DNA from 4 places in the Pseudalkalibacillus sp. JSM 102089 genome. Region 3 is predicted to be linked to each of the others. Evidence: riboswitches for the same ligand, from Rfam matches in the RefSeq annotation. Region 3 holds a riboswitch; each other region holds the start of a gene.
What was found. A riboswitch is a leader RNA that binds a small molecule or an ion and turns the genes downstream of it on or off. The one in region 3 is predicted to bind cyclic di-GMP.
Positions count from the first base shown of each region.

Region 1: linked by a shared signal. The riboswitch ahead of ABVF21_RS01210 (anti-repressor SinI family protein) and the one ahead of ABVF21_RS06625 (anti-repressor SinI family protein) in region 3 are both predicted to bind cyclic di-GMP.
Region 2: linked by a shared signal. The riboswitch ahead of ABVF21_RS14165 (endo alpha-1,4 polygalactosaminidase) and the one ahead of ABVF21_RS06625 (anti-repressor SinI family protein) in region 3 are both predicted to bind cyclic di-GMP.
Region 4: linked by a shared signal. The riboswitch ahead of ABVF21_RS08770 (HD-GYP domain-containing protein) and the one ahead of ABVF21_RS06625 (anti-repressor SinI family protein) in region 3 are both predicted to bind cyclic di-GMP.

Region 1 is NZ_JBEWYW010000001.1:265,772-273,391, forward strand. Features, by position in the region: gene ABVF21_RS01200 (HAD-IA family hydrolase) at 1-464, opposite strand, end outside; gene ABVF21_RS01205 (glycine--tRNA ligase) at 590-1,972, opposite strand; gene ABVF21_RS01210 (anti-repressor SinI family protein) at 2,354-2,491, opposite strand; cyclic di-GMP riboswitch class I at 2,517-2,605, opposite strand; gene ABVF21_RS01215 (hypothetical protein) at 2,831-3,061, shown strand; gene ABVF21_RS01220 (thioredoxin family protein) at 3,094-3,408, opposite strand; gene egtB (ergothioneine biosynthesis protein EgtB) at 3,671-4,954, opposite strand; gene ABVF21_RS01230 (SGNH/GDSL hydrolase family protein) at 5,025-5,663, opposite strand; gene ABVF21_RS01235 (glutaredoxin family protein) at 5,726-5,935, opposite strand; gene ABVF21_RS01240 (Crp/Fnr family transcriptional regulator) at 6,040-6,735, shown strand; gene ABVF21_RS01245 (hypothetical protein) at 6,811-7,017, opposite strand; gene ABVF21_RS01250 (aminopeptidase) at 7,128-7,620, opposite strand, start outside.
Region 2 is NZ_JBEWYW010000006.1:60,791-68,410, forward strand. Features, by position in the region: gene ABVF21_RS14150 (alanyl-tRNA editing protein) at 1-791, opposite strand, end outside; gene ABVF21_RS14155 (hypothetical protein) at 955-1,182, opposite strand; gene ABVF21_RS14160 (hypothetical protein) at 1,911-3,161, shown strand; gene ABVF21_RS14165 (endo alpha-1,4 polygalactosaminidase) at 3,480-4,328, opposite strand; cyclic di-GMP riboswitch class I at 4,365-4,455, opposite strand; gene ABVF21_RS14170 (hypothetical protein) at 4,550-5,785, shown strand; gene ABVF21_RS14175 (hypothetical protein) at 5,778-6,698, shown strand; gene ABVF21_RS14180 (DUF2194 domain-containing protein) at 6,695-7,620, shown strand, end outside.
Region 3 is NZ_JBEWYW010000002.1:414,328-421,947, forward strand. Features, by position in the region: gene ABVF21_RS06605 (alpha amylase N-terminal ig-like domain-containing protein) at 1-874, opposite strand, end outside; gene gloA2 (SMU1112c/YaeR family gloxylase I-like metalloprotein) at 1,053-1,439, opposite strand; gene ABVF21_RS06615 (SDR family oxidoreductase) at 1,511-2,278, opposite strand; gene ABVF21_RS06620 (hypothetical protein) at 2,363-2,656, opposite strand; cyclic di-GMP riboswitch class I at 2,870-2,970, shown strand; gene ABVF21_RS06625 (anti-repressor SinI family protein) at 2,993-3,112, shown strand; gene ABVF21_RS06630 (helix-turn-helix domain-containing protein) at 3,226-3,561, shown strand; gene ABVF21_RS06635 (DUF5658 family protein) at 3,603-3,989, opposite strand; gene ABVF21_RS06640 (hypothetical protein) at 3,919-4,182, opposite strand; gene ABVF21_RS06645 (anti-repressor SinI family protein) at 4,195-4,317, opposite strand; gene ABVF21_RS06650 (helix-turn-helix domain-containing protein) at 4,630-4,962, shown strand; gene ABVF21_RS06655 (hypothetical protein) at 5,035-5,214, opposite strand; gene fabZ (3-hydroxyacyl-ACP dehydratase FabZ) at 5,430-5,852, opposite strand; gene ABVF21_RS06665 (DNA-directed RNA polymerase subunit beta) at 5,871-6,155, opposite strand; gene ABVF21_RS06670 (rod shape-determining protein) at 6,192-7,193, opposite strand; gene spoIIID (sporulation transcriptional regulator SpoIIID) at 7,333-7,605, opposite strand.
Region 4 is NZ_JBEWYW010000003.1:96,058-103,677, forward strand. Features, by position in the region: gene ABVF21_RS08740 (ABC transporter permease) at 1-157, opposite strand, end outside; gene ABVF21_RS08745 (superoxide dismutase family protein) at 579-1,172, opposite strand; gene ABVF21_RS08750 (YceI family protein) at 1,449-1,979, shown strand; gene ABVF21_RS08755 (VOC family protein) at 2,041-2,457, opposite strand; gene ABVF21_RS08760 (CBO0543 family protein) at 2,671-3,234, shown strand; gene ABVF21_RS08765 (FAD-dependent oxidoreductase) at 3,260-4,792, opposite strand; cyclic di-GMP riboswitch class II at 4,916-4,999, shown strand; gene ABVF21_RS08770 (HD-GYP domain-containing protein) at 5,011-5,652, shown strand; gene sda (sporulation histidine kinase inhibitor Sda) at 5,711-5,878, shown strand; gene ABVF21_RS08780 (aldo/keto reductase) at 6,090-6,932, shown strand; gene ABVF21_RS08785 (DUF2798 domain-containing protein) at 7,056-7,547, opposite strand.

The sequences.
Region 1 (7,620 bases), on a different contig from region 3:
TTAGCGGGGAGAATATCAAGTACTCTGTCACCAACGGCAAGATCCAGCTGATACTTGTTATTCAAATGGTGATAGGATGCAGGATCAGGCTTACGTGGAAATCCATCATCTCCGGCTACAAGATCAGCGAAATAATGCTCCATTTTAAAATACTCTAAAATCGTGATCACCTCTTCACGCGGTTTATGAGTCATGATGACATTCAATTCAGCTTTTTGAAGAATTGTTTTCAAACCAGGAAATGGTGGTTTATCTTCTGGTGACAAAGCATTATCCATTTTACGAAACGTTTTAATTTGTTCTTCAGTTAATTGAAACACTTCCGTCGCATGACGAAAAGACACTTTTAGCTCTTTTAAAATATCTTCTTCCTTTACATCATTAGAAACTAATTCTTTCATCACTTTTGTAAAAGCAGGGTATGTATCAAATAATGTGCCATCAAAATCCCATAGAATCCTCACTTACTATTCACTCCTTATTAGTTATAAAACAAGTTTGTTTAATCTCGCGGGTAAACGATCAATAAGAATCATTGTCATTCTTTATTATAAAGAAAAGCCGCTCGAATTTTGAGCGGCTTCTTACATTAAAATTGTGTTTTTTCTTCAAGAAAGCTTTTCAGTTCAGAAATCGGCATTCTCTTTTGTTCCATTGTGTCACGGTCACGAATCGTCACTTGTTGGTCTTCAACAGAATCAAAATCAAATGTAATGGCATACGGTGTACCAACTTCATCATGACGACGGTAACGTTTACCAATTGAGCCAGCCTCATCATAATCAACCATAAAGTATTTTGAAAGTTCCGCATGAACAGCACGCGCTTCTTCAGAAAGCTTCTTAGATAGAGGGAATACAGCAGCTTTAAACGGAGCGATCGCTGGATGGAAGTGCATCACACTTCTAGTTGTGCCATCTTCTAGCTCCTGTTCTTCATATGCTTCAATCAAGAAAGCAAGAGTGACGCGGTCAGCACCAAGTGAAGGCTCAATGCAATAAGGTACATACTTCTCACCTGTTTGTTGATCGTGATAAGTGAAATCTTCATTGGAATGTTCCATATGCTGCTTTAAGTCGTAATCTGTTCGAGAAGCAACACCCCAAAGTTCGCCCCAACCAAATGGGAACTTGTACTCGATATCAGTTGTTGCATTACTATAATGCGACAGTTCATCTTCCGCATGCTCACGCAGTCGGATGCTATCTTCTTTTACACCAAGATTTAGAAGCCAGTTTTTGCAGTACTCTTTCCAATACTCATGCCACTCTAGTTCGTTACCTGGCTTACAGAAGAATTCAAGCTCCATTTGTTCAAATTCACGAGTACGGAATGTAAAGTTTCCAGGTGTAATTTCATTCCGGAAGCTTTTTCCAACTTGTGCAATACCAAAAGGCACTTTCTTACGCATAGAGCGTTGAACATTTTTAAAGTTTACGAAGATTCCCTGCGCCGTTTCTGGGCGAAGGTAAATTTCACTCGTGCTCGATTTTGTTACACCTTGATGGGTTTTAAACATAAGATCAAATTGACGGATTTCTGTGAAATCTTCACTGCCACACTCCGGGCAAGTAATATGATTTTCTTTCATCAAACGCTCCATTTCTTCAAATGAAAGGCCGTCTGCAATCATGTCCTCTTCTTCAGTTGAAAGAGCGTCCTCAATTAATTTATCTGCACGGTGACGTGTTTTACAGCTTTTGCAATCAATTAAAGGATCATTGAAATTACCTAAATGTCCTGAAGCTTCCCACGTTTTTGGATTCATTAGAATGGCGGCATCTAGACCACTATTATAAGGTGATTCTTGAACAAACTTCTTCCACCATGCATCTTTAATATTTTTCTTAAGTTCTACACCAAGTGGTCCATAATCCCATGTATTTGCTAGTCCACCGTAAATATCAGAACCAGGGAAAATAAATCCTCTGTGCTTCGATACTGAAACGATCTGATCCATTGAAATTGTCATGTCATTCTCTCCTTTTTTCTCAATCAATATAAAAAGCTCCCAATCCATGGACAAAAAATGTCCAGGGACGAGAGCTTATGCACCCGCGGTTCCACCCTAGTTGATGCAAATAAGGCATCCACTTTAAGTAACGTAACTCCAGACTGCCGTTTCATCAGACCTCGTTCGGGCTTCCACCGTCCCCGAATCGCTAAAAACAAGGTTACTCTGACTACTATTTATCCTTCATAGTTAGTATGGTTTATGTATGCAATTGATATGACATATGATACAAAAAATATTGCCCTAAAGTCAAGGAATATTCATTTCACACCGTATTTGCTTTCATCAAAGCTTATCACAAAAAAACGACCTTATAGGTCGTCATGCATTTATGTATATTCATAGATGTCGGTTTTTGTGTTGTTTTAAGAATGCTTGTACCTCTTCTTTCTTCAATCCAAGTTCTCTGGCAGCCCTCATGAGAATAACCCATTCTTGATCAAGTACCTTCTTAGGCTTAGGTTTAGCCATGGTCATTCTTTTCTCCTCCTTCATGGGTTTTCCAGGAGGACCAGCCGTCATCGTTGGAGAACCAACATTAGACCTGTGTCTTTGCGTCCCATCCTTTAGGATGGTTTGCCCTTGTCTGGAGAATTCAGAAATGACACATTCCGACCATAAACTTACAAAATACACAACTTTTTAGTGAATCGATGTGATTATCGAGAAGTTTGACGTTATATGCTACTAATATACCAGTTATTCGATGAAAATTCAAAATATTTTTAAATTTCCATTTCTACTTCTAACATCCTACGATTTCACTCATATGCTAACTGTATTCCCTGAATATATTTTTCGCAAAGGAAGAGTGATATGCAGAGAAATCACATTAGTACCGCTTGGAGCGGTAAACATGTTGTTTTACTTCGTTGTGAACCCATCTCTAGCACCGTAAAAACCATGTATAAAAGTATTCATGCCCCAACAGAACCATTACATCCACATTGTAGTGAAACACTCTCTACTTACCTTAGCATTGGATATACAGTTGCATTTGTTCATTCATTAATTGACGGCTCCATCGAATATGTTCTAACAAAATAAAAGAAGGTTGCCTTCGCAACCTTCTCTTTTGTTTAGAATTGACTTAAATATTCTTTCACCTGATCTGGATTTTTGGTATTCGCACTATGCAAGTGACCAATCTTTTTGCCGTCTTTATAGACAAGAAGGCTCGGGATACCCATAACATCATTTTCCTCTGTAATTTCAGGGAATTGTTCAATATCGATTTGAGCCCATTGCTTTTCATGATGCGCATTCATTATATCATCAATAAAAAAGTCAAGGCGCTTGCAATCCGGGCACCAGTTAGCTTCATATTTTAGAATGGATACGCCATTATTGTTAATGAATGACTGATAAGAATCAGCTGTTTCAATCTTCTTCATGATTATCTCTCCTTCACCTATATCTTCATTAACAATTATATCGAAATAATCATTGAATGTCTGTAAGAAAGCTTACGTTAATTCACACTAAGATAGTGCAAACTGAAAAGCTGTTCTTGATCAGTCCATGTTTTCATTGGTGTGAAACCTGAATTCTCTGCTAACTGTTTAAGTTCTTTAAGATTCTGTTCGAGTCGGATAGTATTCTTCTGGCTATGTGATTTCTTCAAATAGCTCTGATCCATTGCGAAGTTTTTAATGATTACTTATCATCTGCAAGACGAATGCCGGTAAATTGCCAGCGTTTATCTGGACCAAAGAAATTTCGATAAGTCGGACGAATATGAGATACGGAGGTAACACATGATCCGCCTCTTAGAATCATCTGACTGCTCATGAATTTTGCATTATACTCACCCAACGCCCCGTCAAGCGGTTTATTACCAGGGTAAGGCATATAAGGACTTTTCGTCCATTCCCACACATCTCCATAGGCTTTTTTTATTCTACCTTCATTTTCCTTGATCGATGCCACGGGATGATAGATGCCATCTTCAACAAAATTACCCGCAATCGGCTGATCGCGAACTGCAAGTTCCCATTCGGACTCAGAAGGAAGTCTTTTACCTACAAAGCTTGCATATGCTTCAGCTTCGTAGTAACTAATATGTGTAACAGGTTCTTCTATATTTAGTGGAACTAACCCATGGAGCGTAAAAGTATACCACTCCCCATCCTTTTCAACCCAATGCAACGGTGCTTGCCAATTTTCTTTCTTTACTGTTGCCCAACCATCTGATAACCAGTAGGTCGCTTCTTTATAACCACCAGCTTTAATAAACGCAAGATACTCCCCGTTCGTTACTGTTCTAGTCGCTAACTTAAATGGCTCAAGCCAAGATTTATGTATTGGACGTTCATTATCAAAGGAAAAACCATCATCTTCATTTATACCCGTTTCAATCAGACCTCCCTCAAACGAGATCCACTCTAATGGTGTAGCTTTTTCTTTAGAATTAACCTCAAGTGAACGGTAGACGGGTTTCAATGGATTAATGGAAAAATTATATTTAATGTCGGTCATTAAAAGCTCTTGATGCTGTTGCTCGTGATTCAATCCGATTTCTACTAAATCAGCAACCTGGTGAAGTTTACTATCGTCAATTTCTTGAATAAGAGTAACCATTTCTTCATCAATATCAGATCGATAGCTTCTAACTTTATCTATATTTGGTCTGCTCAGCAAACCTCTTGCATGGCGAGGGAAATAACTTCCTACACTTTCATAGTACGAGTTAAATAAGTATTCGAATTCTTCGTGAAACGACTTGTAATTTTCACAGTATTCTTTCAGAATAAACGTTTCAAAAAACCACGTTGTGTGTGCCATGTGCCATTTGGGAGGACTTACATCTGGAATCGATTGAATAGTGAAATCCTCCGTTTCAAGTGGTTCCACTAATGTGTTCGTCATTGTGCGTGTTGCTTCATAAGCATGAAGCAATTGTTCTCGTAATTCGTTTAATTGAATGGATTGTTGTACCATAAGTTCCTCCCCAAAATCTTAATAATTTATGAACATAAAGTTTTACCCTAGTTTTAACTAAATTAAACATTTAAAGACATATTCCTGTTTTTATGAGAGCATTTGAAATTTCTTTATGGCCCTTTGTGTTGGGATGAATTCCATCTGAAGCTAAAAATTCCTTTTCCCGTCCTTTAAAAACTGGATAAATATTAGCAACTTTAACGAATTTTCCAGCTGAACATGTTTCAATGTGTCGGTTAAATGCCTTAACCCAAACATCTGAAAAAGCTAAATCAGGAATGGGGTTATACAAATTCACAATCCGAATCATTGCTTGAGCGTAATTCCGTTTTAGCTCCTTCGATAAATAGGCTACAATCCAACTCATATTCTGACAACATTCATGTAAAGCACCATCTAGTACAGCCTTGTTTTTTGTAATAGCGTAAGCTTCAGCTGCATCAATCAGATCGTTTCCTCCGGCTGTGACCGTAATAACAGGCGATTGTTTCATAGGAATTTGGGAGCAATAGAGCCATCGTTTAACATCTGCAGTAGTCGCACCATTTTCTGCAAACGTTCGCGCTTTAACCGGAAATTGTAACTCGTAATTTAGAGAATTGGAATAAAAGTCTACAAATGTTGGAGTAAACAAAACCGTTCCAGTACCTAACGTAATAGAATCTCCTATTGCGGTATATTTAACAGAAGTAATTGAGTCAGACATAGAATCACCTCTTAATTATAGATGCCCTATATTATTCCACTCAACACTCTATTGTTACTTTGCTAGTTAAGGTCTTCCAAAAAAAGAGCTTCTTCACCTTTTACGAGGAAAGGCACTTGACATTCCCCTGCTACCTTTATAAGATCTTTAAGTCTTTCCGGTTGTTCCATTAAGTTGACTTCTACAAATGGAATATTTCTTTCCTTAAGATGTTGCTTCATTTTATAGCAATCGATACAAGCCGTAATCGTAAATAACGTAACCTGTTCCATGTTAGACTTCTAACCTCCTAACATAGTTGAGTATAAGTGATAAAATAGATAAAATGATGTAAGCTAAATTACGGAGTACAACTACTTTGACATGAATGAAGGTGATGAAAATAGATAAATTAACAATGTTATCTCAGATCAATTTATTTGAAGAACTTGAAATGAATGATTTAATGCAAATTGATCGCGTAAGTGACATGCAACCTTTAAAAAAAGGAACAGTCATATTAGGACCCGAAAACCCGATGAAAGCCCTCTTCCTTTTAAAAAAAGGAACGGTACGTCTCTATCGCTCAAACGCTGCAGGAAAACAATTAACTGTTGACCTTCTAGGAGACGGTAACATCTTCGGTGAAACATCTAGTTTCTCTCTCAATGACGATTCCGTATATGCGGAAGCCATGTCTGACGTATATGTCTGCGTCATCGGAAAAGATCAATTTGAAGAACTTATTTCCGAAAACCCCAAGCTCGCCATAAAATTCATTGAAATTCTTTCTTCTCGTTTAAAGGAAATCTATGAAATGAGTGAAAACCTGGCGCTCAGGAGTGTAAAATATCGAATCCTATCGCTTTTAATGAAACTCAGCGAAAAATTTGGTAAAAGAAAGAATGAATGGCAAACCATTGATATTAAGTTAACGCATTATGATATCGCTACGATGATCGGGTCCACAAGAGAAACAGTGAGCGCCACAATTAGCGAACTTAAAAAAGCTGGCTACATAAAAAAAACGCCGCTAACATTTGCGATCCATGCAGAAAAGGCAATATCCTACATGGAAGAAAACGGCGAATAAGAAGCAGAGACATCTGATATCCTCTTCACAAGAAAAGACGCTACGTTTCATTAGCGTCTTTTCTTGCCCCTCGATCTAATTTGCAGCTTTTCCATCTGAGTCTTTCTGGTTATCCTTTTTTCCTTCTAGTTTATCCCACTTAATCGGTCTATTGAGATTTAATTTTTTTTTCAAGTTCAATAAACAGTTGAAATGACCAACATACCATTTATCGAACTTCACCATATGAATGGTTTCCCAGTCTCTCATCTCCTTCGTACATCCATCACAATGTATTTCCATTGGAAGGCACTTCCTGTCTTAAGTAGTTTTCTTTATTTATATTCAAAGAACTGAAAATGTGATTGGTCATCTGTACGAAAAAACGCATCCAATGGATGCGTTTCTCTACTTTATTTTAGATTCTCTGGATTTAACACTTGAAGTGCTTCAGGGACAAACTTGCCATCTTTGCGAATTAACTCATCATCAAACCAGATTTGCCCGCCACCATATTCCGGACGTTGGATTAAAACAAGATCCCAATGAACGGAAGAATCGTTGCCGTTTGGCGCTTCATCATAGGCTTGTCCTGGGGTGAAATGGAAAGACCCATCGATTTTCTCATCAAAGAGAATATCTTTCATTGGCTCACGAATGAAAGGATTGACTCCGATAGCGAATTCTCCAATAAATCGTGCACCTTCATCCGTGTCAAGAATTTGATTAAGTCTTTCTGTATCGTTTGCAACTGCGTCAATTACTTTCCCGTTCTCAAAAGTAAGCTGGACGTTTTCAAACACAAAACCGTTATAAGGAGAAGGTGTATTATACGTAATAACGCCATTGACGCTATCTTTTACAGGGGCCGTAAATACTTCTCCATCAGGTATGTTAAGTTCACCC
Region 2 (7,620 bases), on a different contig from region 3:
AGCACTCGTTCTGCCGCTTCTACTAAATGTGATTGAGGAACGCTAAGAGCGTTCGTGAGCCCAAGCATGATTCCCTGTTTCTTCCGAAGTTCATCAGTTACTCGCTCGCCACAGACAAAATGGACGCGCATTTGTTTTTTTTGCTTTTCTATTTTCAAAATAGATATCGCCTGTACCTGGCCTGTCGAAGAAGGATGTGTCCCTCCGCATCCGCTATAGTCAACGTCTGGAATAATCACAAGACGAATGTCATCCGATACGGCTAGCTGCTTACGAAGGGTATAATTCGATAGCTCCTCTTCGCTTACCCAATTCGTTTCAATCGGCAAGTTCTGCTGAATAACGTTATTCGCAAATTTTTCAGCTGTTTTAACTTCTTCATCATCTAGTGTAGCAACGTTAAGATCGATCGTACAGACTTCCTGACCTAGATGAAAGCTCACCGTACTATATCCAAGTTGGTCTTCAAAAGCTGCCGAAAGAATGTGCTGTCCTGCATGCTGCTGCATGTGATCAAACCTGCGTGCCCAGTTAATATCCCCGTGAACATGTTCTGTCGCCGGAAGCTTGCCGTCAACATAGTGGCGGATTTCTCCTTCTACCTCTTCTACATCAAGAACCTGTACACCATTAAGCGTTCCACCATCATACGGCTGTCCCCCACCAGTTGGATAAAAAGCCGTTTGATCTAGAATAACGTAAGAGCGATTCGCTTCATCTGTGAACTGCTCCCACTTTTCAGCAGTAAATGTCTTAATGTATGGGTCTTCATAGAATAGCTTTGTCGTCATTGCATTTCACTTCTTTCTGTACTAGTAAATAAGTTACTATTGTTTAGCTTATCATTTATTAAATTGAAAGCCGCTGTATCAATCTCCTCATTAAAGAAGTTATTTGAAATAGAGCGGCATGAATTAGGATTTCGTGGAAATATCGAATTTGAGTTAAAACCGTTTACCGCATCAGTTTTTGAAGTCCAGCATTCCGTTCTAGGCGCACTTCCTCGGAAGCGAGATCATATTTCTTCAATAGGTGAAACAGTTCGTTCAATGTTTCCTGTGTAATCGTTTGTTGTAAGAAGCGATATGTATCCTGCACAAGTTCATCTGGCATATAAGGTGACTGGTTCTCAAGCTTTGTCATAACGTCTCCGTACGAGTGATCGATTGTACATTTCCCCACTTACCTTCACTCCTCTCTTCATATATTACTAGTTTAGCACGATTCATTCACGCGGTAATCCATTCAAGTAAAAAAGAACAGACGGTTGTCTGTTCCTTACGTTTATACAGCTCTATCTTTCGGGTTTTGTTCTTCTATACCTCCAACTTCTTCTGACTCATCAAACTTCTCGAATTTCTTAGGATTACGAATGATTTTCATAAGAGAACCGAGAACGAATAGGGATATAGAGACGGAAACTCATTTCTTCTTTGTGAATTTTGCTAGCAACAGAGCAATGATAAGACATGCTACACCAAGTAACACGACGTTGTTTGAGATAAAATCCAGAATCACTCAACTACCTTTCACTCATAATCAAAATCTATCAACAGCTTACCATAATTTCTGCATTTTCTTCAGTATTTCAAAACGATCATTCCTAAACAACGTCTTTGCAGTCATTTTCAATATATATGATATTTTTCATACATTTCTAACTAAATAGAAGATATTTGTCGAGAGCCCCTGATCTCAAACGTTTCAACACTTTTTCTAGAATTATAAAAGAAACCATTCTTTCATTCGACTTCTTCCATTCATTTCCCCGGAAATGGTCAACTAAATTACAAAAGAATTCGCTTAAACTAGACAAGGAATTTTTTCCCGGCTCGACACCAATATCCCATTCTTTTACGGAACGTTATGTATAATGATGTCATCAACTTACTTCAGTAGGGAGGAATCATATGAAAACGCTTCGTCTCGTATTGTTGTTTACTTTACTACTCATCGTCACGTCATGTAACTTCTTAACTACTTCTGACTCATCGGAAAAGGTAGAAGCGGAGAAAGAAACGGTGGACAAGCCTTCAGAGGAAGCCGTACAAAAGGACATTCTATTTCAAGATGGCACGTACAAGTGGGAGAAAGATGGAGAAATCCACGGGGGGCTTGATGTAACAGATTCAACTTCTACTTCCTTTACATTTATGCTTCAATCCTATGATGGTCAAAATGTTGGAGAGCTTTCAGGGACTGCTGAGGTTAACGGAGAAATGGCTCATTTCACACACCCTGATAATGAGGCTTGCAAAGCCTCGTTCGGTTGGAAAGAGGACCGCTTAGCCATTGATACGAGTGAAGCATGTGAATCAATGAATGAGAATAGCGCCTCTTTTACAGGCGTATATACTCGAATCGAACTGGAATCGAATACGAATGATGAAGCAGCGAACGAAGAAAGTACTTCTGAATGGAAAGAAGCACTTTATATTGATCCTGCATTCGATCAAGGGAACTTAAGCATATCAAACGTGACGAAAGAATCCTTTCAGTTTACGATCGACGTTAGTAGTGGATCGGATGTTGGGAAATTGAATGGAACAGCTACAATAAACGGTGATGAAGCAACGTTTGAGGATACGGAAGACCCCTCTTGTTCAGGTACGTTTATTCGAACGAATGACGTTATTACATTCATTGAAGAAGCTTGTCTTAGTTACCATGATGCAGCTGTTGGATTCAACGGTGATTATAAGATGACAGATGAAAAACCACTAACATTAGAAGAGGCTTCTTCCTGTGAAAAAGCTCCATTCCATTCAGAATTACTGGATTTTGCAGAGCAAGGTCATCTTAAGGATGCTTCCATTTTTCTTGGTATGTCTGAAGAAGCCCTAAAGAAGATAAAGCCTGAGATGACCTATGATGAAACATTCTATGAAGGAACACCCGGTTTCTATGATGAAAAGTACGCTTACCTAACTGCAAACGAAACGGTAAGTCATTTACGTTATAACGCGTTATCGGAAGGACCCGCTATCCCTTATACAGATGTAGTTTGTCAGTTTGGCGAGCCTGATGAAGTTGTATTCAACGAACTTGATAACGAATACTTGCACGTATATTATACTGGTGAAAATAAGTTAGCGTTTGTTTCAGAAGCAAAGGAAGGTGCTATAAAAGCAGTTGAGCTTGAAACAGCAAATATCCAATAACCTTTCACTTCTCACTACCGCAAAAAGGTTAAGCGCATTTAAGCTTAACCTTTTGCGGTTTTATTTAATTTGATAAGTAACGTCCATTATCTTCAGCGAAGCCCTTAACAAATGTTCCAGCTTAAACTAGGTAAGAAAAATCTCTCCACTCTTTAACATCTTTTCATCATTTTATTCTTCAACTAAGACTTTTCGTTCTTTAAAAAACATAAGCGTTCGCTTTTGACGAACGCTGTCGGAATTTAAAATATTTATATCGAAATATCTACATAAAATATGGTATTTTATTAATTTATATGCAATTCTATTATTAAGAACTTACCAGCTATTATAACCATTCCTCGTATGGAAATGAACAAAACCATTAGATTCAGCATAAGAAATGCCATTCCATTTCTGCTCTGTTGAAACCGTAAGAACTGCTAAGTCTGTTTCTTGCTGAATTTCTTTTAAATCAGCCATACGATCTTTTGACCATTCGTCCTTCGATACGGTTGAATAATTGAAGTTCTCCCACATAATCGCATCAACGTAAGAACTTGTGTAATCTTTTAACGTTTGAAAGCCCCAATTTTGTATGAGAGAAAGTGAAGGATGTTGTTGCTTGATTTGTTGTAAGAAGGCTACCATTCCTTCTTGTTGAGCTTGAAGGACAGTTGGGTTCTCCCAATGTTCATTATCAATATTACCGACTGTATCAAGGAAAACACCATCAAGTCCCTTTTCAGCGATTTGCGCTGTCACTTCTGATAGAAGAACGTCACGATAGTGAACAGAAGTGATATCGGTGAGATAGGAATCCCATTCGGTGTAGTGAACTCTTTCTCCGTTACGGTGAAAGAAATCAGCTTCATTTAATTGATTGATAAGTGCTGTATTCCAATTATCAGCTTCCATCGTATTAATATAGCCATAAACTTTTGTACCAGAACTTTTAATTTCTGAAATTTGTTGTTTACTATAGTAAACAGGTTCTATGATCATTACGTCGTATTGCTTCATTTTTGTAATTAATCGTGGCGTAGGAGCATCATAATAAACTTTGTAAGAAGTGACGTCAGATAGTGGATGACTGGCGGCGTGAGAGGTCAGAGGAGAAATCATGATAAATGTAAACAGAATAGCACATGACATTGCAACAATTTGCTTTGTTGAGATAATACCCATTGGTTGGCCTCCTGATTAATCAGAGAGCGGCTCTGGCATTGTAGACTGGCGATCGGTATTCACAAAATAGAATCGACGACCCATGTCTTTGCGCCCTTATTTTTCAATAAGTTTGCCCTTCTCCATATTTAGTTTTCAAAAATAGTATATCAGAAATTGGAATTAATTCCACAATATTTTTTGCATAAAAGTATTTAATTTTCTTAGATGAGGATGATTGTATGATTTACACACAGAAAAACACACTAAGGAAACTGGTTGAGGTCATTATTGTTATTGCACTTATCGGTATTAGTGACCAACTCTTTCAGCTTCACTTAACTACCTGGGAGCTTGATCCATTATTTTTCTTTGTTCTTCTTTTCTCTTTAAGGTATGGATTAACAATGGGGTTGCTTAGCTTCTTTCTAGCCCTTATTTATCATATGATGGCCATCGGCTTTAACGGAGGAGATATATACCTGCTTTTCTATGATACGAGTGAAGCCTCATGGATTTTATTCACCTTATTATTAGCCATCATTTGTGGCTTATACAGTACATCCTTCCAGGAACGATATGAAAGCCTTCATTATCGTCACGATGAGTTAAAAGATGAGAATGAACAATTAACTGAAGCTATTAAACTACTAGAACATTCTCAGAAAACGATGCAAGAAAAAATGCTGGAATCTGAACATAGTCTGACACGTATCTATCAAGTGGGGAAGGCACTTGATCAATCATCACCTGAACTAATTCGAAATGAAGCCATTACGATTATCTCGAATCTCTTTAAAGCGAAAGAATTAGCGATCTATCATTTGGATTCTTCTAAAAGAACTTTACGTCTTCACATTCGAAAGGGCGACTCCAACCATCTTCCGCAAACGGTTTTTATTGAAGAAGATTCGGCGGTTTACAAACGCCTCTTCCGTAATAAAACGATCACACTTCGAACGATAGAAGATGAGAACAATTCCCCAGTTCTAGTTGGACCAATTATTTATGATAACCAGATCAAAGAAGTACTCGTTATCTATCAAGTTGATTTTGCTAAACTAACAACTTATGAAATTCAAATCATGTCGCTTGTCCTTGATTGGATGTCATCAAGGATTGAAAAAGCAACTGAGCTTGAACTGAAAGAAGAGAAAGTAAAGATGTTCCAGGGAACAAATATTTATTTCAAAGAAGCCTTTGATCATAAGGTGCAAATACAGAAGAAACGAAACGAGGAATTTGATCAATCCTATAGTGTTATTCACGTTCACTTTGCTAAATTCGATCGTATTACACCTGTTGAAGCTGAGATCATTCTTAGGTCTTATCTTCGAGAAATTGACATTATGGGATATGACCCATCAGAAAACATTTTCTCTTTCTTATTGCCTGGAACAGCTCCGGAAAATGCAGAAATTGTCAAACACCGAATCAAGAAAGCCTTAACCGAAAAGGGTGGCATGCATGTTGGATAATTTATTCTATCCTCTTATCCTTCTTTATATTATCCATGCGATATTCATGTTCATCTTATCCTTTTTGTTAAAACGGGTTGTGGATCAAAACCATCATGGTGTAATTACATGGATTGCTATCGTTTCTTGCTTTTTACCTCTGATTGGTGAGCTTTTCGGAGTCATTTCGTGGCTCTTAGCGAAACGCTGGGTAACAGATAAAATGCTCGTTGACTACGGAGAATATGTGTCATTCGATGTTTTAAACCTGGAATCGCTTCGTCATGAAGCAGCAACTAGCCTTGACTTAGTCCCGTTAACGGAAGCACTTAACGATCATGAACATACTACTAGAAAAGATTTAATAGTCCGTCTCATTAATTCAAACATTACGAATCAAGGAAAATATTTAAACCTTGGCTTAAATAATAGCGATTCTGAAACCGTTCATTACGCGGCGGCCACGATGAACATTCTTCTTGATCGGTATGAGAAAGAACTCCAGAAAGCGAAAGATCTTTACCGTCTTCATGATGAAAGTAGCTTTCTAAAGGTTGCTGATGTGTACGAGCGTTATATAAAAAGCGGATTACTTGAAGATAGTTCACTTCGTAACGTGCAGAAAGAATATGCTACTTTACTAGAAAATGAAACAAAAAACCCAACAAATGATACGCAGCGATATGTTTATCTTGGTGATCTTTATTTAGAGATGGGTGATGAAGAAAAAGCTATCGAAACGTATAAATACATGACCGAGGCCTTTCAGAATGAACCAGAAGGCTACCTTAAATTAATTGAATACTATTACGGAAAGCGAAGTTGGGCGATGATCAGACCCCTTCTCAATGCGATAGAAATATACGTACCAGAATGGAAAATACCTGACAAACAACACTTTGTCCTAAAACAACTTGGGGGAAATGCAGAATGAAAAAGCAATCGTATCAATATGTGATCGCCATATTTGTTCTTCTTCTCATCTTTATTGGTGGCTTACAAATGCTTCGTCTTGATCTCTTTCAACAACTTCTTCCTGCAAAGGAATCGAAAGAGGTTTCTTACGCAACAATGAGCTCCTCATCCAACGAGTTGAAAGGAGAAAAGATGAAAATATATATCCATGAAGATGATAGCGACTTATCGAAATCGGTTCTCTCAAATCTCCAACATGCTCTTGATTATGCCAAAGTAGCTTACGAGCCCATTTCGATAGATGAGATTCCTTCCATCGAGGCTTCTCCTTACAATGTCCTCGTCCTAGCAGGAGAACACTCGAAAGACTGGCCTTATGAAGAAATTAAATCGTTCGTCGAGGATGGAGGACGACTTTATATAGGTTCTCGGTTTATTAATGCCGAATGGAATGAGCTTCTTGGCGTAACTGATTTTGGAGATTTTATGGACGGCTATAACGGCCTTTCATTTAAAAAAGAACTGTTACCAGGTTACATAGATTTAGACAGCAGCTCTACGTTATTCGCCCATAGCATTGCCGATGTGGAACTTAAGAAAACTTCAGAAGTATTCATTAAAGTCGAGGACGAACCTATTTTGTGGACACATGAATTTGGGAAAGGAAAAATCCTATTCTGGAATACTACTTCCGTTGCCGAAAAAATTTCTCGGGGGCTATTGCTACAAGCTATGTCGTTCCTCACCCCAGCTTTTGTCAGCAGTCAGGCCGGTATTAAAGTGGTGTATCTGGATGACTTCCCGTCCCCTGTTCCTTATGAAACAACCGACACCATTCAAAATAAATATGATATGACGATTAAAGAATTTTACACGAATGTTTGGTGGCAGGATATGAAACAGCTTGCTGAGGATTACAATGTATTGTACACAGGTGTAAT
Region 3 (7,620 bases):
CATTCTCTGCTGGATAATCGTCTCCCCATTTATCGCCAAGCACCACTTTATACTCATAATTCCCTTTTGGTACGCTTGTCTTAAAGGAATAGACATTATCAAATTGATCATCAGTCAGAAGCGCTGTTGACTGATCAGGGCTCCACTCTGCTCCTGCATCAATGGCAGGCTGGATCGAGCCAACAAGTCTAGGTGATTTTTCTTTTAGAGGTGTGTAAGTAGTTGAATCTGCAATCGCATGTGTTCCATCATGATAATAAAACGTTACTTTTGTTTTCTCATCCAGTGTTAATTTAAGATTGTTTCCACCATCACCATAGCTCTCTCCCCAAGATTGATTGATCGCTATTTTATATTCATAACTCCCTGCTGGAAGTTCACCAGAGAATTCATAAAATCCTCCTCCCATGGCTTCCATCTTTGTTTCCTCAGCTGTTGGATCCCATTCCTTTGAAGCACCGAGCTCGTCCTGCAAATCGCCAACAAGGGTGACAATTCGTTCGTCTTTCACCTCGCCAATCGTAAAGGTACTATTATCGCCACCATTTGGATTTAAAGGATCTTTCATCCATTCATCTCCCACGATAAATTTGTACTGATGAAGTCCATCGGATAGACCATCTATCGTTAACTCCCAGACGTCATCTACCTTCTCGAGTGGAAGTGCCCCTTCCTGCCAATTTGTAAAATCACCTGCAACAAGGACCGATTCTTCGCTCCCATCTCCTTCATAAATAAACGTAGCTGATGATCCGTCTATGAGAGGACTAACTGCTGCCGCTTTCACTGCTCCAGGAATAGCTCCAGCAAGCAATTGAATCAACAGAACGACGACGAGTGACAGTGAAAATCTCCTTCGATTACCCCTTTTCATCCTTTTCCCCCTTGAAAATACGATTAGTGAAACCGTTTGCACAAAACCGTAAATTTTAGGAAACCGTTTGCAGTTATAAATAAAAAATAAGCTAACTGTTCCAAATCCCAGCAAACGCTTTCACGATCTATTTTGCCACAGGATTTGGAAGTAATCAACTTATTTTTAGAAAATTTCATTATTTTTCGTACAGCTCGATCGGTAGACCATCCGGATCACTGAAAAAGGTGAACCGCTTCATTGTGAGCTCATCTACTCTTACATCTTCAATAGAAGATACTCCTCTTTCTGTTAGATGAATAACGGTCTTATCAAGGTCTAATACTTCAAAAGCGATATGTCTTAATCCCATTGCTTCAGGATAGTTTGGTCTCTCTGGCGCATTCGGGAATGAAAATAATTCAATTCTCGTATGATCTCCGACGGCAAGATCAAGTTTGTATGAGTTTCGTTCTTCTCTGTAAGTTTCTTCGATAACCTTAAGACCGAGTGTACCTACATAGAACTCCTTTGATTTTTCGTAATCTCCACATATAATCGCAACATGGTGCACTTTAGTAAACATCTGCTTCACCTCAACCTAAACGATAAGCTGACAAATGAGCTTCGTCAATAAGAAACCCGAGCAGCTAGTCATTATAACAGCGATTCCGCTCCATCAACATACATCTCTGTCCCTGTTACATGACTAGATGCATCAGAAGCTAGAAAGTAAACGACGTCTGCCACCTGTTGTGGCGAACCTGGTTTTTGCTCAAGCGGATGACTTCCTTCAGGATATTCTACTGGAATTTCAATTTCTTCTACACTATCTTTCTTGTCTGTGTTTTGATCAATGTTCGTATCGATTGCCCCAGGGCAAATGGCGTTTACGCGAATGTGATACTGCGCTAGTTCAAGAGCAGCCATTTTCATAAAGGCTACCTGTCCTGCTTTTGAAGTACTATAAGCAGACATACCAAAGTTCGAAAAAGTCCGATTGCCATTTATGGAACTAGTAATAATGATACTCCCTCCATCTTCTTTCATATAAGGGATTGTATGTTTCACCATTAGAAAAGTACTTCTTAAATTTGTTTCAATCGTCTGATCCCACTCATCAACCTTCATTTCTTCAATCGGATTCAGTGTGCCATTAATTCCTGCATTGTTAAACAGAATATCAACGCGTCCCCATTTGTTAACAACTTCCTTCAAACCATATGTAACTCGTTCTTCATCGGCCACATCCACATCAAGGACAAACGCCTCTCCCCCGTTTTTTACGATCGACTCCTTCACTTGTTCGGCTCGACTTTCCTTCAAATCAAATAAGCAAACTCGAACGCCTTCTTTTGCAAAGCGTTTAGCTGCGGCTTCTCCAATGCCAGATCCACCACCTGTTATAACGGCTACCTTCTTCATATTTAACACTCTCCTTTTTTCTGACTATTCCCGTCCACCTATTTTTTAGACAATTTTATATAAAAAAGAGACCCGTTAAGGTCCCTATTGCTGGTTTTCAGTTTCATCATTTGATTTTTGCTCTGTATCGTCCATATCCCCTTCATCCATGTTACCATCTTCATCTTTATCGCCTTCTTCTGAACCATCCTTATTCATTGTATCATCGTCTTCCTGATCAATCGTTCCATCATCTTCGTTAACATTCTCTTCATCTTCTGGTGTATCTTCTTGCATCTCGGGATCTTCTACCGGTCCTTCTTCTTCATTTGCATTCGAACAAGCCGCAATACTCAGGGAAAGTAACATCGTCATCAATAACAACATCCACTTTTTCATAGAAAAACCTCCATCTTTGTAATAGTCCTATTTTGACCATCGCTAGTGGATGTATGTATTTTCCTAACACCAAATTTTAAAAAAGCTATTTATTTACAAAAAAAGTCATATATTTTTGATATTTCTTACAAATTACAACACCTTTCGTAGGTTTAATGACCTATTATGATAGTAGGATTTTCATAAATATATGATGGATCGTACAAAGTATCCTCCAGAAAAGGGCAACCATTTTTGAAAAAAAGTGGGCGCAAAGTAAACAGATCTAAGGAAGCTTCTTCTGAGAAGGCTTCTATGATGGCTGAACTACCTGGAAAGAGTTTAAGGAGGAGTTACATGGGCGTACATACAGAAGAAAATCTTGACGAGGAATGGATTAAACTAATGAAAGAAGCGAAGGAATTGGGCATCAAAATTTCTGAAATCAAAGCGTTTCTCAAAAATGAAGGAGTGTAACCTGAACGAAAGCGGCAGAACGGAGGCCGCTTTCGTTCTATTTACGGAACAATAACATACTGGTATAATTACATACAATCAAAGAAATTTGTCGAAGCATCGGAGGGATACACGTGATAGGTGAAGAAGTAAAGAAGTATCGTTTACGCAAAGGGTTATCTCTTTCAGAATTAGCGGAACGCGCGAATGTGGCCAAGTCATATCTGAGTTCAATTGAACGAAATATACAATCAAATCCCTCTATCCAATTCCTAGATAAAATATCTAATGTTCTTGATGTTTCGGTAGAGGTATTACTTCAAGGAGATGATCCTATTCATCAGAGTGAGTTAGACTCGGAATGGAAAAAGATCGTTAAAGAAGCGATGGAGTCTGGTATAAGCAAGGACCAGTTCAGGGAGTTTCTGGAGTTTAATAAGTGGCGGGCCAAACAGGGGTCTGATCAATAAATTGTTTTTTTAAGAGCCGACATCTTCCAGTAGGCTCTTATCTATTTGGGTAACAGTATATATACCCAATAGCCGTGGATACACAATATGAAAGAATATATTGTTGAAGCCACGATTAATAAAATCCGTATTAAAACGGATTTTAAGTGATGAAATTTTAAAAGTAAGACGATCAGAAAAATAGACAAACCTATTTTATACATTAGGAAAACAAGTGGATCCATTTGAAATAGCGCTCGCATTAGTGGATTCACTTCTCCGATCCATCCATTTTGAATTCCCCAATATGTGATAAATCCATCAAGAGTGTTAATACATGCTAAATAAATAACAAAAAACTTCTCCCACTTTGTCCCTTTATTCATAATGAGATGAAATATTTTGGTTTTGTATAATCTCCCTAAGTTCATCGTACATTTTCTGTTCATCTCGGATTATTCCCTTGATGTCTTGTTCTTTATTTTCAAGTCCGTGGATTTTCTCTAGAATAAAAGATAAATCGCACTTCCCTTTATATTCGTCATTGATGTAAAGTTTGGCGACCTGTTTATCAACCGCAATGATTTTAATCCTTTTCCCTAAAATATACGAGACAAAAGTTCCTTCCCCTAACTTGATCACCATCATTCCTCCTTACTTTTTTGAGGAATTGATTAGAAAATCCTTCACTTCCTCCTTAGATAATCCCATTCTTCTTGCAATTGAAATAAGGGCCACCCATTCCTGATCCAATTTTTCGTCAGTATACGTTTTCATTCCCCATCCCCCTTATATATTTCATCAATAAACGACATTAATAAAGAACGTTTTGTTCTTTATTTAGAATGTACATCTAATATAGTCTTATTTTGGAAGTTTAAAAAGACTGAAAATTCTTTGTATTGAGTTGTTATTAGCATATAATCTGCTATATACTACTAAATACTCTCTCGTTCTTAAATTTTAATTATTTTGTTCAACGAGACTTTTAGAAGACTAATATAAAAACACGACATTTGTTCTGTTTACAGAACAAATTGTTCTTGATAAAATTAAAACAATAAATAATGATAAAGTCGAGGTAAAGGGATGATAGGGGAAAAAATTAAACTTTATCGGAATCGTATGGGACTGTCTTTAACTGAACTCGCTAAACGGGCAGGGGTTGCCAAGTCTTATTTAAGTTCGATTGAACGAAATCAACAGGCTAATCCTTCTATTCAATTTCTTGAAAAAATAGCGGCAGAATTAAAGGTTCCTATGGAAGTGTTCATATTAGAAGAAGATCACGAGGAGCCGGCACTCGACACGGAGTGGAAAGAATTAATCGAAGAAGCGATGCGCTCAGGTATTACAAAAAAAGATTTCGCAGACTATTTAGAGTTTAAGAAGTGGCAACTCCATCATGGTAATAATGAATAAATCAACTGTTTACAAAAGAATTATCTCTTGAAAGAAGAAACTCCTGTCCACGAAGGACAGGAGAGAAAGTTCTTATTCAGCAGAGTTCTCAGAGTTTTCGTTAGCCGCTGGCTCTTCGGTGTTGCTTCCATTGTTCATAGAGTTATTGCCGTTATCAGAATCATTTTCACCGCTGTTACACGCTGTGATTAACATAACAGCTACTAACGAAGTTGCAATTTTGAGCATGAATTTCTTGTTATTCATTTCCAAAATTCCTCCCTGAACTCGATAAGTTTTACCGCTATGTAGCGGTTGAGTAAATCATAGCAGGTAAAAAAGAGTATTTGTTAGAATTTACATAGTCTCTATGATCGTTTAACATTACATCAACATTTGAGTCATCATCGAGCCTCTACTAATATGAACTTCACACTCCAAAAAATCCCTATTTCCGTATAAATCACGGAAATAGGGATTTGCTTGTCCTACTTCAAAGCAAACATAATCTCAGCTTCTGCTGCAACTTCGCCGTCCACTGTTGCTGTTGCTTTTCCTTTGCCGATCGGTCCTTTGATACGAATGATTTCAACTTCTAGACGAAGCTGATCTCCCGGTTTAACCTGTTTTTTAAAGCGACATTTGTCAATACCAGTAAAGAAAGCTAGCTTACCTTGATTATCTTCCTTCTTCAGCATCGCGACAGCACCTACCTGAGCAAGCGCTTCAACGATTAACACACCTGGCATAACAGGGTAATCTGGAAAATGTCCATTAAAGAACTCTTCATTCGCTGTAACGTTCTTAATACCAACTGCTCTTACTTCTTCTTCTACTTCAAGAATTCGATCAACGAGCAGAAAAGGGTAACGATGCGGGATAATCTTCTTAATGTCCTGACTATCTAACATAATTCATTCTCCTAACTGTTACTCTTCTTTTTTGACGATATCACTAATCTTTATCCATGTACTCTTCTTAAAGACATCTGCAGGGCTTCCGTCTCCAATGACACCGTAACCGATCATCGCACCTGCTACAAGTGAAGCGACGAGCAATAGGGCAACGAGAAGAAGGCGTAGCCAGATTGGAATTAACCGAATCCTTGGCTTACGCTCTTTCGTTTCTTTATTCTTATTCGTTTTTATGGCCTCTTCATTAAGAAGTTCCTTATGCTCTGAGGTCTGGTTCACCTTTTCATGGTTGTTCGCCATTATGATTACACCCTTACGAATAGTTTCCGTTCTAATTTAGACTAATTTTTTCTTTGCAATTTTGTCAATATGCTCGAGCATGAGGCCTGTCCCTTTTGCAACACAGCTCATCGGCTCTTCGGCAATGAGTACAGGTACCATTAGCTCTTCAGCGAATAGCTGATCAATACCGTGAAGCAAAGCACCCCCGCCTGTCATGATGACACCACGATCAATAATATCTGCTGAAAGTTCTGGAGGAGTTCTTTCAAGTACGCTCTTCGCGGCCATTACCATATGTGTAATTGGCTCCTGAAGGGCCTGCTGAATTTCATCAGATTTCACTGTGATTGTGCGTGGAAGTCCTGAAACCATATCGCGTCCACGAATATCAAGTTCTTCTTTCCGGCCGCCTGGAAATACCGTTGCTACGTTAATCTTAATTTGTTCTGCTGTCCGCTCCCCAATGAGAAGCTTATACGTTTTCTTGATGTAATCCAGGATTTCGTAATCGAACTTGTCCCCTGCCATTTTAATGGAAGAGGCGGTGACAATATCGCCCATTGAAAGAACTGCGATATCCGTCGTTCCACCGCCAATGTCCACAACCATATTACCGCTTGGCTGAAATATATCCATGCCAGCGCCAATCGCTGCTACTTTTGGTTCTTCTTCAAGGAAAATTTGTTTTCCACCGCTTTTTTCAGCAGCTTCTTTAATCGCTTTCTTTTCAACAGACGTAATGTTTGTTGGCGTACAAATTAGAATACGCGGCTTAGATAGAAAGCTTTTTACATTAATTTTGTTCAAGAAATGTCTCAGCATCACTTCTGTAATATCGAAGTCTGCGATCACGCCATCTTTCAATGGACGTGTTGCAACGATGTTTCCAGGAGTCCGGCCAACCATTTGTCTTGCTTCTTCACCTACAGCAAGTGCTCTTCCAGTACCAGTGTCTAATGCCACGACAGAAGGTTCATCCAACACTATGCCTCTGCCTTTCACATAAATCAGTACGTTCGCGGTACCTAAATCAATCCCAATATCACGTGAAAACATGACTTATCCTCCCTGTATTCTTTCACTCATCTATTGTCTCAGTCCTAGTATGTTTAAACTACTTATCCATTAGTATATTGTACCACAAATAAAGAACCAGGAAGAAAGTATTTAGAAAAAAATGTCGTTTTTAGGCGTATTATTTGACAGCTTCTTCTTTTTCCGTATCCTTTCTATATTTTATTCTCGTCGCTTCGCCGCCGCGGAGATGGCGTATCGATTTATGATACTCGAGAATCCCCTTCACCTCATTGGCGAGGTCCGGATTAATTTCGGGAAGCCGTTCTGTTAAGTCCTTATGAACGGTACTTTTGGACACTCCAAACTCTTTGGCGATCACCCTCACCGTTTTCTTAGTCTCCACGATGTAATTTCCAATCTTGATGGTTCGCTCTTTGATGTAATCGTGCACACCACTCGCCTCCCT
Region 4 (7,620 bases), on a different contig from region 3:
TCTCAGCTAGATAATCATTTGTTGTTAAGTAAATGCCTAGAGGAACGCCAATGATAAGCGCAACAATGATCGCTAATCCGACGAGTATCGCGTGCTCAATCGCTAAATCAAAAATACGAGGAGCGTTTACCTCGAGAAATTTCATCCACTTGTCCAATACGATAACCTCCTTTTTCATTCAATTTCATCATTGTATCAAATTAGGTACAAATTACCAACCTACCAACGAACTTTCACCCTCTTTGATCAACTGTCTCTTTCGCTCGTATTGACAAACATTTGTTTATACGAATGTTTTCGAGTTAACTCTAACTTAATACCCTAATACAAAAGTACTAACCCTGAATTTTCTGCGAATTTTTAATTTTCACGTATGAAAATCTTACATTTTAATAAAGTATCACTTTCTCATCACGGTCTCAGTAACTTTTGGGATGCTAATCGTCGGATATTGGCCAAACGACAAATAAGGACGGCTCACAAGCCCCCCTACTTGTCCGCTGTTTTCCACAGCTTGAAGTACATAAAAAAAGGATCCACGCCTCAAAAACCGTGGAACCCCTTTTCATCTTTCTCCCTTATTCACCTATCACACCGCAAGCAATACGATCTCCGGCATCTCCTGACGGCTGTGATTCCATATCATCTGCACCGGCATGAATAACAATGGCTGTTCCGCCTTCTTTTAGTAGCGAATTTTCTTCTCCAGATTTTAGCGTAACTTTGTCATTCATAATGTCGGTTTGAAGCGTTCCATCTTCGGCAACTTCAATATTTTCCATATCTCCCGCATGTGGACCATTATCGGATTCTGTACCGTGATCCTTATCACCGGGATTATAATGACCGCCTGCCGATTTGAAATCTGGTGCTTCACATGCCCCAGTTTCATGAATATGAAAACCGTGCTCTCCTGCTGGCAAATCACTAACATCTAGACTGATCATCGTTGCGCCGTCATGCTCATTCAGCTCGGCTGTCCCAATCTCTTCATCGTCCTGATTTTTCATAGTAACAGTGATCGTATCCATTTGTTCCTGTTCACTTTCACCGGCATTTTCCGTGGTTGTTTCCGGTTCGTTTTCTGTCGTTCCTTCTTCGTTACCTCCTCCACAGGCGGCTAACACAAGTAGTACACTCATCATTAGTAAAAGAATCGTCCATCTTTTCATCGAAACAGCTCCTTTTCTCCCTTTATACTTACCATCATGACACCACTTTCCATTCAGTAAACCCAACAAATCCAAATTCCTTCCAATTAACTACCGGATTATGACTAAAAAGAGGCTTTAGTATGAGGCAAGACGTTTTAAACGTGGATAAAAAGTTGCACGGAATATTGAAAGAATATTAACAATGTCTTAACTTAAAACATCTTGACTTCGAGATAAATTTACGGTATCTTTAATCTATACTAAAAAGCAACAATCCTGAGGAGGAATTTTTCAATGTCTACATTAACACTAGATAAAGTTCACAGCAGTTTAGATTTTCAAATCAAGCATATGATGGTATCAAAAGCAAAAGGTGAATTTACTGACTTTGACGTCGATTTCAACGGCGATCTTGATAACCTGACTTCCGCAAACATTAAAGTTACAATCTCGGTGAAATCAATCGATACAGGTAACGAAGACCGTGACGGACACCTTCGCTCTGGTGATTTCTTTGAAGCAGATCAATATCCAAATATTGTCTTCCAAAGTAAGTCTATTGCAAAGAAAGATGATGGAGAGTATGACGTTACTGGCGACTTTACGATTAAAGGCGTAACGAAAGAAGAAACGTTCACAGTTGAATACAACGGCAAATCCAAAAGCCCACTTGATGGCAGCACAGTAGCTGGTTTTGACGTTTCAGGTAAAGTGAACCGTGAAGCTTACGGCATGACGTATAATGCTGCGATGGAAACAGGCGGGTTCTTGCTTGGGAAAGACGTGAAATTCGAAGGGAACTTTGAGTTTGTTGTAGCAGAATAAGTGAAAGCATATGGAAACACCTCATCCCTTAACGGATGAGGTGTTTTTATTCATGAAGCTATTATCCCTGTTCAATTGCCCTTTCATCCATATGCATCACTTCCCACAAGTGGCCATCAATGTCCTGAAAACTCCAGGCATACATAAATCCATGATCGATGGCATCATTCGAAGCTTTACCTCCAGCTGCAAGGGCACGACTCACCATTTGGTCCACCTCATCATTGCTTTCTGCAGAAAGGGCCATAATGACTTCTGTTGATTCTCTGGCGTTCGTAAGGTTCTTCTTCGTAAATGTCTTGAAGAATTCCTCTACAAGTAACATAACAAATGTATTTTCATTGATCACCATGCACGTCGCATTCTCATCTGTAAACTGTGGGTTAAATTCAAAGCCAATTTCAGAGAAAAAAGCGATGGATTTATCGAGATCTTTGACCGGTAAATTTACAAACACGTGCTTCGCCGTTTGAGCCATTCGATCACTCTCCTTAGAAAAATGAATTCTTTCCTATATTCATTTCGCTATGAAACCTCAAACTCCTTATACATATCCCAAAAGATTTTTTCACACATAAGAAAAGAGAAATCAACACGTTCACCTTACAGAGCTTTTCATAAAGAAAATTTCTAAAAAACGTAATAACAACTATTCGTGCGATGAATACTATCCCTAAAGGTGGTGTTCATCATGGATCGACAACAGCAGTTTGATCAAATTGTCTTGTTGCGAAGAGAACTTGAAGAGAAAGCGAATCATTATTGGCAAAGTTATTCTGACTATACAACCTGGCAATTTTGGCTTATTTTAGCGTTCATCTTCGTGCCGCTGATTATCCTTTATTTTCGAATCGATCGACGCAACATTTTTCTGCTCGGATTCTTCGGCTATTCCGTTCACGTCATAGCTGCTTATGTGGATGCATTAGGTGTTCGTAAATCCTGGTGGGATTATCCTTACATTGCGATTCCCCAATTACCTGCAAGCATTAGTATTGATGGAGCTCTTGTCCCGGTCTATTTTATTTTGCTTTATCAGTGGTGCTTATCACATAAGAAAAACTACTGGTTATACGGCACGCTTTCAGCAGTAGGCTTTACGTTTATTTTTAAGCCGATTTTAATTTGGCTCGACCTCTTTGAACTATACACCAATTGGTTTGTTTTATTAGCAGCTTATTTATTCGTCATATATGTAGCGAAAGTGATAACTGATATTTTTATCAAAATGTCTAAACAAAGCAGAGAGACTTAAGGAAACAAGAAACTGAATCTTGCCCTTAAGTCTCCTTGTCTAAAGATAAAATGTTGAATTTTGATACGTACTGTTTCAATCTTTCCACATTCTGTTCACTATCCGCTAAAGCTACATAACCATCAGGCCGGATCAGGTACAGCGCATTTTCCTGCAATCCTTTTTTCGTCATTGCTTTTTCAAAGCTAAACTCATATAGAGCATATCCAGATACCCTGGCAAAACCCTTAACGGCTTCATTTGCTTGACCGTATACGTGAAGCTGCCAATCCATTGACTTAAGCGCATCATAATTAATGCATGATTCTGTTCGGATCCATGGCAGGCGATCTCCACCATGAACTTTCCCCGCTGTACCAACACTAAGTTGACTGTTGCGATAATGAATGTTGATTTGAGAAAGCCTTCTAAAGGCTGCTTTTCGAGCAATGGAAAAGGAACGAAGCGTAAATGGAGCCACGTTGGGTATGACGATTTTCCGCAGTAGTTTGCTCGTCATGTGGTCACCTATAATAGAAGTAAACGCCCGATCAGTTGTATCGATTAACGTTCTCGCAAAGTTAATACGCTCTTCTTCAAATGTATCAAGAATGCCTTCGTCCGTTTTCCGAAGCAACACTGCAGCTAGCTTCCACGCTAAGTTCACCGCGTCCCCAATACCGGTGTTCATGCCCTGTCCGCCAGCCGGGCTATGAATGTGTCCAGCATCTCCGGCAATAAACGCACGTCCTTTTCTAAAGTGACTGCTAACGCGATGATGGACTTTGTATGTTTGGAACCAGTTCACATGTTGAATCGTTAAGCCTGTTCTCTGCTCGATCAGCGACTGGAAATCCTTGAACGCAACTGAGCTTTGATCGGTTAAATTGCGAGGAACTATTCCAATAATCCGTTCCATTCCCGTGCTTCTAACCGGCATGAATAAGTAAAAGGTGTCAGAATCTAAATACACATTTAAACTACTTTCAGCTATTTGTCCGGTGTTCGCTTTAACATCCGCCACAAAAAACAGTTCCTCGTACGTTCCACCTGGAAAATCAAAAGCAAGCTCTCTTCGAACAGTACTATGCGCCCCATCACACCCGCATATATATGAAAACTCACTCCGTTCTTCCTTATTATCTTTTTTAATAACGGCTTGAACATGGTCCCCTTCATCCATAAACGAAACCAACTCTGTCTCCCATTCCACCTCAACGCCTTCGTCGGCTAATTTGTTAATTAGCAGCTGCTCGTGATCATCTTGCGGATAGCTTAGGGCGAATGGGAAAGGACTTAATCCTTTTCCAAGATCACGAAAATATATGTTCGCTTTTACTTTCTTTCCTTCTCGAAATTGGATAGTCTTCACTTCAATCCCCTGATGGATGACTTCTTCTGCGAAGCCCATTTGGTCATAGAATTCTAGCGTTCTAGCGTGTACAATTAGCGCACGTGATGCTTCTCCGGGTCCCGCATTTTTCTCAATTATTCGTAATGAAACTCCATATTTCGCCAGATGGAGGGCTAATACAAGTCCAGTCGGACCCGCGCCAACAATTAATACGTCAGATTTCATATTCCAATCTCCTTTCAAAAATAAACCTATCATAACACATTAAGCTATTAACAAATCCCACTTTTTATGGTAATGATTATATAAGTATATCCTCATGACATGATACCTCAGTAAGAGATCCACAAAAAAAGAGAATGCGATGAACTATCATTCTAGCCTGGGCACTTGAGTGATAGGGAGTAAGTAGTGCAACCGGCTCCTTAAAAAGGAGAATGAACATGGAAAAGTGTACATTGTACGGGCACACTCATTTATTTTCATTGCAGTCACGACGGATAATGGAACTGCTAAGGCGTCACGATCCTCATGCCTTCGTCCATTCGGTGCAAACAACGAGCTATTTCATTGATTTCTGTTTGCATTACAATTTCCGGTCATTGTTGAAACGACCCTTTCTTGAGTCTGTTTTGCTACATGACATCGGTAAACTGCTTGTTCCAACAGAAATCCTTCAAAAAAAGAGCCCACTAACCCTTTATGAGAAAGAGTATGTCGAGCAGCATCCAGAGTTTGGAATAGAACTACTTAATGATTTTCCAGAGATTGATATTGAGCCGTCTCTTATACTAAATCATCATGAGAATAACGATGGTACTGGCTATCCTTACCAATTACACGATGAGCAAATTCCTCGATCTGTTTCGATTCTTCGAGTCATCGATAGCTACATTGCAATGACGTCTGATCGAGCTTATCGTCCAAAACATTCTGACCAATTAGCTATTCAAGAAATTCATGCCCATCGGAATAACTTCTATGAGCCATACACCACCTCCTTGTTTATCTCTTATTTGGAAAAACGGTTAAAAGGGAAAAAGATTCTGCTTCATTATTTTGATTACGCCAAACGTCAAAATTAAGCAGCGCTTTTCAATAACCGTTTAAACAAAACCAAATAGAACAGGGAGGTCGAATAGATTGCGACTCTTATCAACTAAGGATTTACTAATCGCTTTTTGTGATGCGTATACTCTTCAATTAGATGAAGCTTTTATTGAAATGTTAACTAGTGAAATCATTAGAAGAGGAATCACTCCTCCCCAAACACGAACAGAGTGTTATGAAAAAATCCTCAATTGCACTTGATAAAGCCGCTTCTCATGACTCTCTAAATATAAAAGAAGCTTATTTGGTCTCTTCTAGCTAATAAGCTTTTTTTGATATTTTTCATTTGATCTCTCCCCCTTTCACAAATAAATTCACTGTTAATACGCTTACATATGTTTGCATTTTTTAGGAAGTGGTAGATTTAAAGTGTGATAAAAAAGGTGATTATTATTGAAAGGAATGATCTTTGATGAAGGAATCAATCCCAGAACTAACGTTGAATGATGGACTTACACTACCCGCTATCGGTTTCGGTACTTACAAACTAAATGGAAATGAAGGCGCAACTGCAATTAATAGTGCGATTGATGTTGGCTATCGCCTCATCGATACAGCTTACAATTACGAAAATGAAGGTACCGTAGGCGAAGCCATTCGTCGAAGTACAGTTCCTAGAAATGAACTGCGCGTCACTTCTAAATTACCAGGTCGCTATCACGAATATAATAAAGCGGTTACGGCTATTCAGGAGTCGTTATATAGAGCCAATCTTGATTATTATGATTTGTACCTCATTCACTGGCCGAACCCTAAACAAGGTCTTTATCCAGAAGCTTGGCAAGCTCTAATTGACGCTAAGAAATGGGGACTCATTCGCTCGATTGGCGTATGTAATTTCCTTCCGGAGCATCTTGAGCAATTGGAGAAAGAAACCGGCGTAAAGCCAAGTATCAATCAAATCGAACTACACCCCTTCTTCAACCAGGAAGATCAGAGAAGATTTCATCAACAAAACAACATCAAAACACAATCCTGGAGTCCGCTAGCTCGAGTGACTGACATTTTAGAAAATGAAACGATTAGTCAAATAGCAAATCAACATAACAAATCAGTCTCTCAGGTGATTTTACGCTGGCATTATCAATTAGGATCCATCCCGATTCCTAAATCATCTTCTCCAGAACGTCAGCTTGAGAACCTCTCTATCTTTGACTTTTCTTTAAATGAAACAGAAATGGCGATGATGGCTGAATTAACGAAAACAAATGGACGATTGAATGATCAAGATCCAGCTACTTATGAAGAATTTTAAATTTCCCCATCTAAAGATTTAAGTAACCATTACCAACTAGAAAAGGATGCCCTTCAGCAGGGCACCCTTTTTTTACCATCTGTTCACTTCTTCAATAAATCAAATTCACTGCTACTTATTCCATTACTGTGCTTTAGCGCTCATTGGTTTATTCGTTTTTACATACTTCACGAACAACCACCGAACGAGTGGCCCTATAATGAGGAGCTGTAACGGGAAGGCTACAATGACATTTTTAATAAATAACGATACATACTCTCTTAGGAAGGAATGCTCCATAGATCCGCTATTAGCATATGACATTATTAATCCGTAAAATGACATAAAGAATACCATACCGATAACCATACAAGTTGAAAGAATTAAAATAATCTTCCATTTATGAGATTTGTTAAATGGCAAACGAAACGTAATTTTTTTCGCAATGGGACCTACCACAATCATTTCAAATAACAAAGCGATAATATAGCCAACCAGTAGACTCATAAGCAATTCTATAAGAGTCATTTCTCCCATTAATCCATTCGTAGATAAGTTATAGAATGTCATCACACATACCATTCCAAAACACATCATTAATCCAAAATAAAAACCTTCTTTTTTCGTTTCTGGCAAACGACTCATCCTCTCTTTCTAGCATAGTGACTAGTATAGTCATTTCAATTCGCGCTCGTAAGTGAACATTCTG